3 regions of the Priestia flexa genome follow, and region 2 is predicted to be linked to each of the others. Evidence: a T-box and tRNA genes for the amino acid it is inferred to sense, from the RefSeq annotation. Region 2 holds a T-box; the other regions hold tRNA genes.
What was found. A T-box is a leader RNA that pairs with one kind of tRNA and senses whether it is charged. The one in region 2 lies ahead of alaS (alanine--tRNA ligase), so its partner is inferred to be a tRNA-Ala.
Positions count from the first base shown of each region.

Region 1: it has a tRNA-Ala gene. The T-box ahead of alaS (alanine--tRNA ligase) is inferred to sense a tRNA for this amino acid. The anticodon was not compared.
Region 3: it has a tRNA-Ala gene. The T-box ahead of alaS (alanine--tRNA ligase) is inferred to sense a tRNA for this amino acid. The anticodon was not compared.

Region 1 is NZ_CP090431.1:3,364,040-3,367,892, reverse strand. Features, by position in the region: rRNA gene LZP85_RS17355 (23S ribosomal RNA) at 1-1,006, shown strand, start outside; rRNA gene rrf (5S ribosomal RNA) at 1,112-1,227, shown strand; tRNA gene LZP85_RS17345 (tRNA-Val) at 1,240-1,315, shown strand; tRNA gene LZP85_RS17340 (tRNA-Thr) at 1,326-1,401, shown strand; tRNA gene LZP85_RS17335 (tRNA-Lys) at 1,407-1,482, shown strand; tRNA gene LZP85_RS17330 (tRNA-Leu) at 1,499-1,584, shown strand; tRNA gene LZP85_RS17325 (tRNA-Gly) at 1,601-1,675, shown strand; tRNA gene LZP85_RS17320 (tRNA-Leu) at 1,688-1,776, shown strand; tRNA gene LZP85_RS17315 (tRNA-Arg) at 1,786-1,862, shown strand; tRNA gene LZP85_RS17310 (tRNA-Pro) at 1,867-1,943, shown strand; tRNA gene LZP85_RS17305 (tRNA-Ala) at 1,949-2,024, shown strand; tRNA gene LZP85_RS17300 (tRNA-Met) at 2,048-2,124, shown strand; tRNA gene LZP85_RS17295 (tRNA-Ser) at 2,137-2,229, shown strand; tRNA gene LZP85_RS17290 (tRNA-Met) at 2,250-2,326, shown strand; tRNA gene LZP85_RS17285 (tRNA-Asp) at 2,331-2,406, shown strand; tRNA gene LZP85_RS17280 (tRNA-Phe) at 2,416-2,491, shown strand; tRNA gene LZP85_RS17275 (tRNA-His) at 2,500-2,575, shown strand; tRNA gene LZP85_RS17270 (tRNA-Gly) at 2,585-2,658, shown strand; tRNA gene LZP85_RS17265 (tRNA-Ile) at 2,663-2,739, shown strand; tRNA gene LZP85_RS17260 (tRNA-Asn) at 2,748-2,822, shown strand; tRNA gene LZP85_RS17255 (tRNA-Ser) at 2,830-2,920, shown strand; tRNA gene LZP85_RS17250 (tRNA-Glu) at 2,936-3,007, shown strand; gene glgB (1,4-alpha-glucan branching enzyme) at 3,207-3,853, shown strand, end outside.
Region 2 is NZ_CP090431.1:3,054,504-3,058,356, reverse strand. Features, by position in the region: gene recD2 (SF1B family DNA helicase RecD2) at 1-276, shown strand, start outside; gene LZP85_RS15795 (hypothetical protein) at 406-597, shown strand; gene LZP85_RS15790 (YrzQ family protein) at 619-753, shown strand; gene LZP85_RS15785 (AI-2E family transporter) at 881-1,945, shown strand; T-box leader at 1,997-2,210, shown strand; gene alaS (alanine--tRNA ligase) at 2,344-3,853, shown strand, end outside.
Region 3 is NZ_CP090431.1:3,902,885-3,906,737, reverse strand. Features, by position in the region: gene sigW (RNA polymerase sigma factor SigW) at 1-15, opposite strand, end outside; gene LZP85_RS20205 (aspartyl-phosphate phosphatase Spo0E family protein) at 184-333, shown strand; gene rocF (arginase) at 372-1,271, opposite strand; tRNA gene LZP85_RS20195 (tRNA-Ala) at 1,423-1,498, opposite strand; tRNA gene LZP85_RS20190 (tRNA-Gly) at 1,521-1,595, opposite strand; tRNA gene LZP85_RS20185 (tRNA-Lys) at 1,605-1,677, opposite strand; tRNA gene LZP85_RS20180 (tRNA-Gln) at 1,682-1,756, opposite strand; tRNA gene LZP85_RS20175 (tRNA-Tyr) at 1,763-1,846, opposite strand; tRNA gene LZP85_RS20170 (tRNA-Thr) at 1,856-1,931, opposite strand; tRNA gene LZP85_RS20165 (tRNA-Val) at 1,942-2,017, opposite strand; tRNA gene LZP85_RS20160 (tRNA-Glu) at 2,040-2,114, opposite strand; tRNA gene LZP85_RS20155 (tRNA-Asn) at 2,120-2,194, opposite strand; rRNA gene rrf (5S ribosomal RNA) at 2,205-2,320, opposite strand; rRNA gene LZP85_RS20145 (23S ribosomal RNA) at 2,502-3,853, opposite strand, start outside.

The sequences.
Region 1 (3,853 bases), 310 kb from region 2:
CCAGTAAACGGCGGCCGTAACTATAACGGTCCTAAGGTAGCGAAATTCCTTGTCGGGTAAGTTCCGACCCGCACGAAAGGCGTAACGATCTGGGCACTGTCTCAACGAGAGACTCGGTGAAATTATAGTACCTGTGAAGATGCAGGTTACCCGCGACAGGACGGAAAGACCCCGTGGAGCTTTACTGTAGCCTGATATTGAATTTTGGTACAGCTTGTACAGGATAGGTAGGAGCCTGAGAAGCCGGAGCGCTAGCTTCGGTGGAGGCGTCGGTGGGATACTACCCTGGTTGTATTGAAATTCTAACCCACAGCCCTGATCGGGCTGGGAGACAGTGTCAGGTGGGCAGTTTGACTGGGGCGGTCGCCTCCTAAAGAGTAACGGAGGCGCCCAAAGGTTCCCTCAGAATGGTTGGAAATCATTCGTAGAGTGTAAAGGCACAAGGGAGCTTGACTGCGAGACCTACAAGTCGAGCAGGGACGAAAGTCGGGCTTAGTGATCCGGTGGTTCCGCATGGAAGGGCCATCGCTCAACGGATAAAAGCTACCCCGGGGATAACAGGCTTATCTCCCCCAAGAGTCCACATCGACGGGGAGGTTTGGCACCTCGATGTCGGCTCATCGCATCCTGGGGCTGTAGTCGGTCCCAAGGGTTGGGCTGTTCGCCCATTAAAGCGGTACGCGAGCTGGGTTCAGAACGTCGTGAGACAGTTCGGTCCCTATCCGTCGTGGGCGTAGGAAATTTGAGAGGAGCTGTCCTTAGTACGAGAGGACCGGGATGGACACACCGCTGGTGTACCAGTTGTCTTGCCAAAGGCATCGCTGGGTAGCTATGTGTGGACGGGATAAGTGCTGAAAGCATCTAAGCATGAAGCCCCCCTCAAGATGAGATTTCCCATAGCGCAAGCTAGTAAGATCCCTGAAAGATGATCAGGTTGATAGGTCAGAGGTGGAAGCACGGCGACGTGTGTAGCTGACTGATACTAATCGATCGAGGACTTAACCAAAATGATAGTACACGAAGTACTCAGCGAAATGTTATCTAGTTTTGAGAGAATAAAAACTTAAAAAGAGTCTTGATTTCTTTCAAAAATGTTGTATAATGTAATATGTCTGGTGGCGATAGCAGAGAGGTCACACCCGTTCCCATGCCGAACACGGAAGTTAAGTTCTCTAGCGCCGATGGTAGTTGGGACTTTGTCCCTGTGAGAGTAGGACGTTGCCAGGCTGTTATATCAATGGAGGATTAGCTCAGCTGGGAGAGCACCTGCCTTACAAGCAGGGGGTCGGCGGTTCGATCCCGTCATCCTCCACCATGAATATGTTGCCGGTGTAGCTCAACTGGTAGAGCAACTGACTTGTAATCAGTAGGTTGGGGGTTCAAGTCCTCTTGCCGGCACCACTTTCGAGCCATTAGCTCAGTTGGTAGAGCATCTGACTTTTAATCAGAGGGTCGAAGGTTCGAGTCCTTCATGGCTCACCATTTTAAATACACACATGCGGGTGTGGCGGAATTGGCAGACGCGCTAGACTTAGGATCTAGTGTCTTTACGACGTGGGGGTTCAAGTCCCTTCACCCGCACCATTTAATTTCATAATGCGCGGAAGTAGTTCAGTGGTAGAACACCACCTTGCCAAGGTGGGGGTCGCGAGTTCGAACCTCGTCTTCCGCTCCACAAATAAGTCCTGCCGGGGTGGTGGAATTGGCAGACACACAGGACTTAAAATCCTGCGGTAGGTGACTACCGTGCCGGTTCAAGTCCGGCCCTCGGCACCATTTTAATAAGCGCCCGTAGCTCAATTGGATAGAGCGTTTGACTACGGATCAAAAGGTTAGGGGTTCGACTCCTCTCGGGCGCGCCATAAACGGGAAGTAGCTCAGCTTGGTAGAGCACTTGGTTTGGGACCAAGGGGTCGCAGGTTCGAATCCTGTCTTCCCGACCATTTCTGGGGCCTTAGCTCAGCTGGGAGAGCGCCTGCCTTGCACGCAGGAGGTCAGCGGTTCGATCCCGCTAGGCTCCACCAATTTAATACATTTATGATAATATGGCGGTGTAGCTCAGCTGGCTAGAGCGTACGGTTCATACCCGTGAGGTCGGGGGTTCGATCCCCTCCGCCGCTACCATATATAATATACGGAGGAATACCCAAGTCCGGCTGAAGGGATCGGTCTTGAAAACCGACAGGGGTGTTAAAGCCCGCGGGGGTTCGAATCCCTCTTCCTCCGCCATTATATTATTATCAAATTATCGCGGGGTGGAGCAGTCTGGTAGCTCGTCGGGCTCATAACCCGAAGGTCGCAGGTTCAAATCCTGTCCCCGCAACCAAAGTGGTCCCGTGGTGTAGCGGTTAACATGCCTGCCTGTCACGCAGGAGATCGCGGGTTCGATTCCCGTCGGGACCGCCATTATAAAAAGGCTCGGTAGCTCAGTTGGTAGAGCAAAGGACTGAAAATCCTTGTGTCGGCGGTTCGATTCCGTCCCGAGCCACCATCTATATGGCGATTGTGGCGAAGTGGTTAACGCATCGGATTGTGGTTCCGACATTCGTGGGTTCGATTCCCATCAGTCGCCCCATATAATTAAGCGGGTGTAGTTTAATGGTAAAACCTCAGCCTTCCAAGCTGATGTCGTGAGTTCGATTCTCATCACCCGCTCCATAATGGGCCTATAGCTCAGCTGGTTAGAGCGCACGCCTGATAAGCGTGAGGTCGGTGGTTCGAGTCCACTTAGGCCCACCATTTATTATTCCACAGTAGCTCAGTGGTAGAGCAATCGGCTGTTAACCGATCGGTCGTAGGTTCGAGTCCTACCTGTGGAGCCATTATATTGGGGAAGTACTCAAGAGGCTGAAGAGGCGCCCCTGCTAAGGGTGTAGGTCGCGTAAGCGGCGCGAGGGTTCAAATCCCTCCTTCTCCGCCAGTCGATTTTAATAATGGCCCGTTGGTCAAGTGGTTAAGACACCGCCCTTTCACGGCGGTAACACGGGTTCGAATCCCGTACGGGTCATATCTAAAAAGGTTTGCATTTATGCAAACCTTTTTTATTTATTTGAAAACCGTCTAATAAATAGATGGTTTTTTTATTTTCATAAAAATATTCAGAAAAGAAGGAAAAAACAGCTGCTTTATGGAATGTAAATTAGATAATAGAAATGATAGAAGAAAGGTTTATTTACTAGGTTAATTGTTATCAAGGAGGGGTATTTTTGAATTCGACTGTTCAACCTACTGATTTTGACATCCATCTTTATCACGAAGGAAATTTATTTCATAGTTATAAGCTTTTTGGGGCACATAAGTTAACAATAAACAGCACAGAGGGAGTACGTTTTTCTGTCTGGGCTCCTAATGCTTCTGCAGTAAGTATTGTGGGTGATTTTAATGAATGGAACGGTTTGAATCATCGGCTAGAGCGATTAAATTCTGAAGGGATATGGACAATATTCATTCCGTATCTTGAAGAGAATATGATTTATAAATATGAAATTACAACTCGTGATGGAACAAAACTACTAAAAGCTGATCCTTATGCTTTTCATAGTGAAGTAAGACCCGATACTGCTTCTAAAATTTATTATTTAGAAGGGTATAAGTGGGGAGATCAGTATTGGAAACGTAAGAAGAAACAACAAACTATTTATGAAAAGCCTATGTGTATTTACGAATTACACGCTGGTTCATGGAAAGTTCATGAGGATGGTGAACTATATACGTATCGTGAGTTAGCTGAAGAGTTAATTCCTTATGTAATAGAACAAGGGTTTACTCATATCGAACTATTACCTCTGGTTGAGCATCCGCTCGATAAATCTTGGGGGTACCAAGGAACTGGTTATTTTTCTGCAACCAGTCG
Region 2 (3,853 bases):
ATTGTGGTGTTGCCTATTGTGAAAAGTTATTATCGCATGCTCCGACGGAACCTGCTTTATACTGCCGTTACGCGGAGCAAGCAGTTCTTGATCTTATGTGGTGAAGAAGAAGCGTTTCAAATTGGCGTAAATCGTAACGAAGACAGCGTTCGACAGACCAATCTACAAGCCCTTCTCAAAGAGCAATTAGTTGATGAGTTAGAAGATCCTGAGGTGCCATTTATGAAAGATGCAAATATTGGCATGGAAAACCTTACGCCGTATGATTTTATGTAAGATATCGCAACCTACAAAAGAATTAAGCATTGCTTAATTCCCTCCTTCTAGCCTGGTGTTTAGGTATGGACATGGTAAAAAGTGGACAGAATACGTTTTATAAACGAACGTATAAAAGAGGTGTTCACTTTGTTAAAGTGTCCAAACTGTAAAAGTATTGATGTTGGTAAAATTGGGGTTAATCAATATTATTGCTGGAATTGTTTTATTGAGATGACGATTTCAAAAGGACAAATTAATACCCACCAAGTAGAAGAGGATGGCACGTTAAGCTCATTGGATGATTTGTTTTCAGAGGATGAGCGTACAATGAATTTTTAACTCATTTAGGGGGGCTTTGCGATGAATCGAATTATTCCGTCAGTAGTTGCTTTTGGTCTAGGGGCATATGCGTTCAAAATGGCAGATGACCGAGAGATGTTCACAAAGCGCAATATGAAAAAAATGCGCAAGCGTGTTATGAAAGCAATGCACTAAAATCATTGTTGGTCTCTTTACAAAAAAGCTCTTGCTTAGCAAGGGCTTTTTCTCATGGGAAGTTATCTAAAAAAACATCATGAATAAACTCTTTTCTTTGTTGAAAAATAAAGATGAGGAGGAGTTTATTGTGAAAGAGGTACCGATTAAATGGTTTTATCGTTTGGGGATTTTTTTGCTAGCACTGCTTTGTATTTTACTTTTATTTAAAATAAAGTTTGTTTGGCTACCATTTCTTGAGATGTTTTTTAAAGCAATGCTGCCTTTTTTTATTGCTGCCTTTATTACATATTTACTTCATCCAATTGTAGAGAAAACGCATGAAAAAGGTGTTCCACGACCTCTTGCTATTTTACTAATTTATCTCATTTTCTTTGGTGGAATAGGTTATGGTATTTATAAAGGGTTTCCTCTTTTCGTTATTCAGCTAAAAGAATTAAATGAACAGCTGCCTGAGCTTACGGAGATGTATAAGGGATGGGTGCATGAAATTCATGATCGTACCTCAACGCTACCAAACGGAGTTCATGAAAAAATTGAGCAGAGTATCGTTGGTTTAGAGCAAACTGTTAACACATGGTTATTGCGAGTGATGGAGGGGGTTAAGTCCATCGTCAATTCATTTTTAATTCTCATTATTATTCCGTTTATTGTGTTTTACTTGCTAAAAGACTTCGGCCTCGTTCGAAAAGCTGTCGCATATGTTGTGCCAAAGAAATGGCATGAAGAAGGGAAGCATTTTTTACATGATGTAAACTTGTCATTGGGAAGCTACCTTAGAGGACAGTTTTTTGTTTGTCTCATCATAGGCGCTATTGCTACGACTGCATTTTGGTTTTTTAACGTACCGTATGCGCTTTTGCTTGGGATAATCATAGGCATTACGAATATTATTCCGTATTTCGGCCCCATTATTGGAGCAGTACCAGCAGCAATTCTCTCCATGACAGTTTCTGTGAAGCTCGTATTAATTGTTGTCGTCATTATCTTTGTACTTCAATTTCTAGAAGGGAATGTTCTATCTCCTCTAATCGTAGGGAAAAGCTTGCATATCCACCCTCTTTTTATTATCTTAGCGCTTTTGCTTGGGGGAGAATTTGGAGGGGTGTTTGGGCTAATTATTGCTGTTCCTATTTTAGCTATTGTAAAAATTTCGATTTTACATGTGCGAGGGCATACCTTGAAACATTGACAAAGCAACCCGAATTTGTCATAATATCGCCATAGAAAACGTTACATAGTAAACAATACAATGAAGGAACCAAGTAAGCTGTACACTGGTATATAAGAGAAGCACTTCCAAGGCTGAAAGAGGTGCGATACAAAGAATAGCTGAATGCTAGTCCTGAGTGCAGGAAAAACCTGCCGTTTTAGCAGCGTTAATGCGATGAAGGTGATGAACATTCTAACATGTTCATAATCAGGGTGGTACCGCGAGCTAAACTCTCGTCCCTGCTTTTTGGGATGAGAGTTTTTTTGTGTGCAAATTTCTAAAACTCCCTATTGTATTGTGCGTAATGAAGCAAGCTGCTTTTAGGTCATTATGTTTTTGTCTATAAATAATGAAGAGTTCTAAAGGAGGAACCAATCATGAAAAAGTTAACATCTGCACAAGTGCGTCAAATGTACTTAGATTTCTTTAAAGAAAAAGGTCATGATGTAGAGCCGAGCGCTTCTCTTGTACCTCATGAAGATCCATCTCTTTTATGGATTAACAGTGGTGTTGCGACGCTAAAGAAATACTTTGACGGACGCGTTATTCCACAAAACCCACGTATTTGTAATGCTCAAAAATCAATTCGTACAAATGATATTGAAAACGTTGGTAAAACAGCGCGTCACCATACGTTCTTTGAAATGTTAGGTAACTTTTCAATCGGTGAATATTTTAAAGAAGAAGCAATCGACTGGGCTTGGGAGTTCTTAACGAGCGATAAATGGATTGGCTTTGATTCTGAAAAATTATCTGTCACTATTCACCCAGAAGATGAAGAAGCATTCAAGCTTTGGAACGAAAAAATTGGAGTTCCAAAAGAGCGTATTATTCGTTTAGAAGGTAACTTCTGGGATATTGGTGAAGGGCCAAGTGGACCGAATACAGAGATTTTTTATGACCGTGGTGAAGCTTATGGAAACGACTTAACTGACCCTGAGCTATACCCTGGTGGAGAAAACGAGCGCTATTTAGAAATCTGGAATTTAGTATTTTCTCAATTTAACCATAACCCTGATCATACCTATACACCACTACCAAAGAAGAACATTGATACAGGAATGGGACTAGAGCGTATGGTGTCGGTTATTCAAGATGTACCGACAAACTTTGATACAGACTTATTCATGCCAATTATTGAAGCAACTGAAAACATCTCAGGTGCTAAATACCGCACAGAAGATGAAAAAGACGTTGCATTTAAAGTAATTGCTGACCATATTCGTACGGTGACATTTGCTGTTGGAGACGGAGCTCTTCCATCCAATGAAGGTCGTGGATATGTACTGCGCCGTTTATTACGTCGTGCTGTACGCTATGCAAAAAAACTAGGCATCAATCGTCCGTTTATGTACGAGCTAGTACCTGTTGTGGGTGAGATTATGGTTGATTTCTACCCAGAAGTGAAAGACAAAACAGACTTCATTCAGCGCGTTGTGAAAAACGAGGAAGAGCGTTTTCACGAAACGTTAAACGAGGGTCTTGCTATTTTAGCAACAATGATTAAAAAAGCAAAAGACCAAGGCAGTGATACAATTTCTGGTGAAGATGTATTCCGATTATATGATACATATGGCTTCCCTGTTGAGTTAACGGAAGAATATGCAGAAGATGAAAAGATGAAAATAGATCATGACGGATTTGAAAGCGAGATGGAAGGTCAACGTGAGCGTGCAAGAGCAGCTCGCCAAGATTCTAGCTCTATGCAAGTTCAAGGTGGCGTATTAGGCGAGTTAACAGTTGAAAGTGAGTTTGTCGGCTACGATAAAGACGAAGTGGAAACGTTCATTGAAGCTATTATCTTAAATGGAGAACTTGTTGATAAAGTAACGGAAGGTCAAGAAGCACAGGTTATTTTAAAGCAAACGCCATTCTATGCTGAGAGCG
Region 3 (3,853 bases), 850 kb from region 2:
TAATAATAACTCCATGTAAAAGTGACCTCCGCCCATTGCGGGATAGTATATATACGTTTACTTCTAATTAAAGTTTCATTCATGCTTAATTATTTTAACAAAAATTTGATGTTTATGTTTAAGATTTTTTAAATTGGGATATTTATGAAGTAAAAGACTATTATAAAGTGAGGAATGTCGCTGATGGAGAAAAATTTACTGGAACGAATTGAAGAGCATCGCCACATGATGTTAAATACTGCACAACAAACATCTCTATGTTCTAAAGAGGTACTGAGGTTAAGCTCAGAGTTAGATACACTATTAAACCAATATACAAAGCAATCAAACTAAATCAGCCCTTGTTTTCAACAACAAGAGCTGATTCTTTTTTATAGTAATTTTTCGCCGAATAAAGAACCCATCAACGCAACAGCCACCGTTGCTGTTTTATTACGCTCATCTAAGATGGGATTAACTTCTACAAACTCAGCTGAAGTAACGACGTTAGATTCAGCTAGCATTTCCATAGCTAGATGGCTTTCTCTGTAGCTAATTCCTCCAATAACAGGTGTTCCTACTCCAGGTGCGTCATGAGGGTCTAAACCATCTAAGTCGAGTGACAAATGTACTCCATCTGTTTTATCTTTCAAGTAAGAAATTGTCTCTTCCATAACATGTGCCATTCCAAGTCTATCAACTTCATGCATCGTGTATACCTTAATGCCAATCTCTTTAATTAATTCTCTTTCTCCTTCATCTAAAGAACGTGCACCAATAATCACAATGTTTTCAGGCTTAATTTTTGGCATGTATCCAAAAATATTTGTTAACGTTGGATGCCCAATGCCTAGACTAGCTGCTAGTGGCATTCCATGTATGTTGCCTGATGGAGAAGTGTCAGCCGTATTTAAATCTCCATGTGCGTCATACCAAATAACTCCAAGATTCTCATAATGCTTGCTAACACCGGCTAACGTCCCAATAGCAATACTATGATCACCACCAAGTACAAGTGGAAAATTACCATTTGTAATAACATGATCTACTTTAGACGCTAATCGTTCACTAGCATCTGCTACAGCCTTCAAGTTTTTTAAATTTGTTTTTAAATCATTATGTACTCTTTCTGCAGGAGCAATTTCAATATTCCCTTCGTCCTTAACCACATAACCAATATTTTCAATTCGCTCTACTACTCCCGCATAACGAATCGCACTTGGCCCCATGTCTACCCCTCGACGTGTTTGGCCTAAATCCATTGGTACACCAATAATTGATACATTTTTCATTTCTCTTTCTCCCCTTTTTATCTTTCATACTCCTATTGTATAGCTAAAAGTAAGAATGGCTCAACTCAACACTTTTCTGAATATATATACAACTTAAAAAGAGACAAAAAAACCTCTAAACCGTTGTTTAGAGGTGAATAATTTATGTAATTGGTGGAGCCTAGCGGGATCGAACCGCTGACCTCCTGCGTGCAAGGCAGGCGCTCTCCCAGCTGAGCTAAGGCCCCAACAAAACGAAATAATAATAATTGGAGCGGAAGACGAGGTTCGAACTCGCGACCCCCACCTTGGCAAGGTGGTGTTCTACCACTGAACTACTTCCGCATATAAGAGTGAGCCATGAAGGACTCGAACCTTCGACCCTCTGATTAAAAGTCAGATGCTCTACCAACTGAGCTAATGGCTCTTAATGGCTGGGCTAGCTGGATTCGAACCAACGCATGACGGAGTCAAAGTCCGTTGCCTTACCGCTTGGCTATAGCCCAATAAGATGGTGGAGGGGGGCAGATTCGAACTGCCGAACCCGAAGGAGCGGATTTACAGTCCGCCGCGTTTAGCCACTTCGCTACCCCTCCAGAAAACAATGGTGCCGGCAAGAGGACTTGAACCCCCAACCTACTGATTACAAGTCAGTTGCTCTACCAGTTGAGCTACACCGGCAACATGTTCATGGTGGAGGATGACGGGATCGAACCGCCGACCCCCTGCTTGTAAGGCAGGTGCTCTCCCAGCTGAGCTAATCCTCCAAATTTCTTGTATAAAATTAAGTGGTGACCCGTACGGGATTCGAACCCGTGTTACCGCCGTGAAAGGGCGGTGTCTTAACCGCTTGACCAACGGGCCATAAATGGCTCCACAGGTAGGACTCGAACCTACGACCGATCGGTTAACAGCCGATTGCTCTACCACTGAGCTACTGTGGAATCTTATAAAGCCTGGCAACGTCCTACTCTCACAGGGACAAAGTCCCAACTACCATCGGCGCTAGAGAACTTAACTTCCGTGTTCGGCATGGGAACGGGTGTGACCTCTCTGCTATCGCCACCAGACATGTTTTGAGATTATTCTCTCAAAACTAGATAACATTTCGCTGAGTACTAAGTTTACTGTCTAGCTACAGCTCCTAATTGTTCGGTCGTTTCACTTCTGTTATTGAAACCAAAGAGCGGTTTCCCCTATCAGAAGCTCCAACGCCTTTCACAATTGAACAGTCGCCTTCGCTTTTCTAATTTGGTTAAGTCCTCGATCGATTAGTATCAGTCAGCTACACACGTCGCCGTGCTTCCACCTCTGACCTATCAACCTGATCATCTTTCAGGGATCTTACTAGCTTGCGCTATGGGAAATCTCATCTTGAGGGGGGCTTCATGCTTAGATGCTTTCAGCACTTATCCCGTCCACACATAGCTACCCAGCGATGCCTTTGGCAAGACAACTGGTACACCAGCGGTGTGTCCATCCCGGTCCTCTCGTACTAAGGACAGCTCCTCTCAAATTTCCTACGCCCACGACGGATAGGGACCGAACTGTCTCACGACGTTCTGAACCCAGCTCGCGTACCGCTTTAATGGGCGAACAGCCCAACCCTTGGGACCGACTACAGCCCCAGGATGCGATGAGCCGACATCGAGGTGCCAAACCTCCCCGTCGATGTGGACTCTTGGGGGAGATAAGCCTGTTATCCCCGGGGTAGCTTTTATCCGTTGAGCGATGGCCCTTCCATGCGGAACCACCGGATCACTAAGCCCGACTTTCGTCCCTGCTCGACTTGTAGGTCTCGCAGTCAAGCTCCCTTGTGCCTTTACACTCTACGAATGATTTCCAACCATTCTGAGGGAACCTTTGGGCGCCTCCGTTACTCTTTAGGAGGCGACCGCCCCAGTCAAACTGCCCACCTGACACTGTCTCCCAGCCCGATCAGGGCTGTGGGTTAGAATTTCAATACAACCAGGGTAGTATCCCACCGACGCCTCCACCGAAGCTAGCGCTCCGGCTTCTCAGGCTCCTACCTATCCTGTACAAGCTGTACCAAAATTCAATATCAGGCTACAGTAAAGCTCCACGGGGTCTTTCCGTCCTGTCGCGGGTAACCTGCATCTTCACAGGTACTATAATTTCACCGAGTCTCTCGTTGAGACAGTGCCCAGATCGTTACGCCTTTCGTGCGGGTCGGAACTTACCCGACAAGGAATTTCGCTACCTTAGGACCGTTATAGTTACGGCCGCCGTTTACTGGGGCTTCGATTCAGAGCTTCTCCCAAAGGATAACCCCTCCTCTTAACCTTCCAGCACCGGGCAGGCGTCAGCCCCTATACTTCGCCTTGCGGCTTCGCAGAGACCTGTGTTTTTGCTAAACAGTCGCCTGGGCCTATTCACTGCGGCTCTCTCGGGCTATACACCCTACCAGAGCACCCCTTCTCCCGAAGTTACGGGGTCATTTTGCCGAGTTCCTTAACGAGAGTTCTCTCGATCACCTTAGGATTCTCTCCTCGCCTACCTGTGTCGGTTTGCGGTACGGGCACCTCCCGCCTCGCTAGAGGCTTTTCTTGGCAGTGTGGAATCAAGAACTTCGGTACTATATT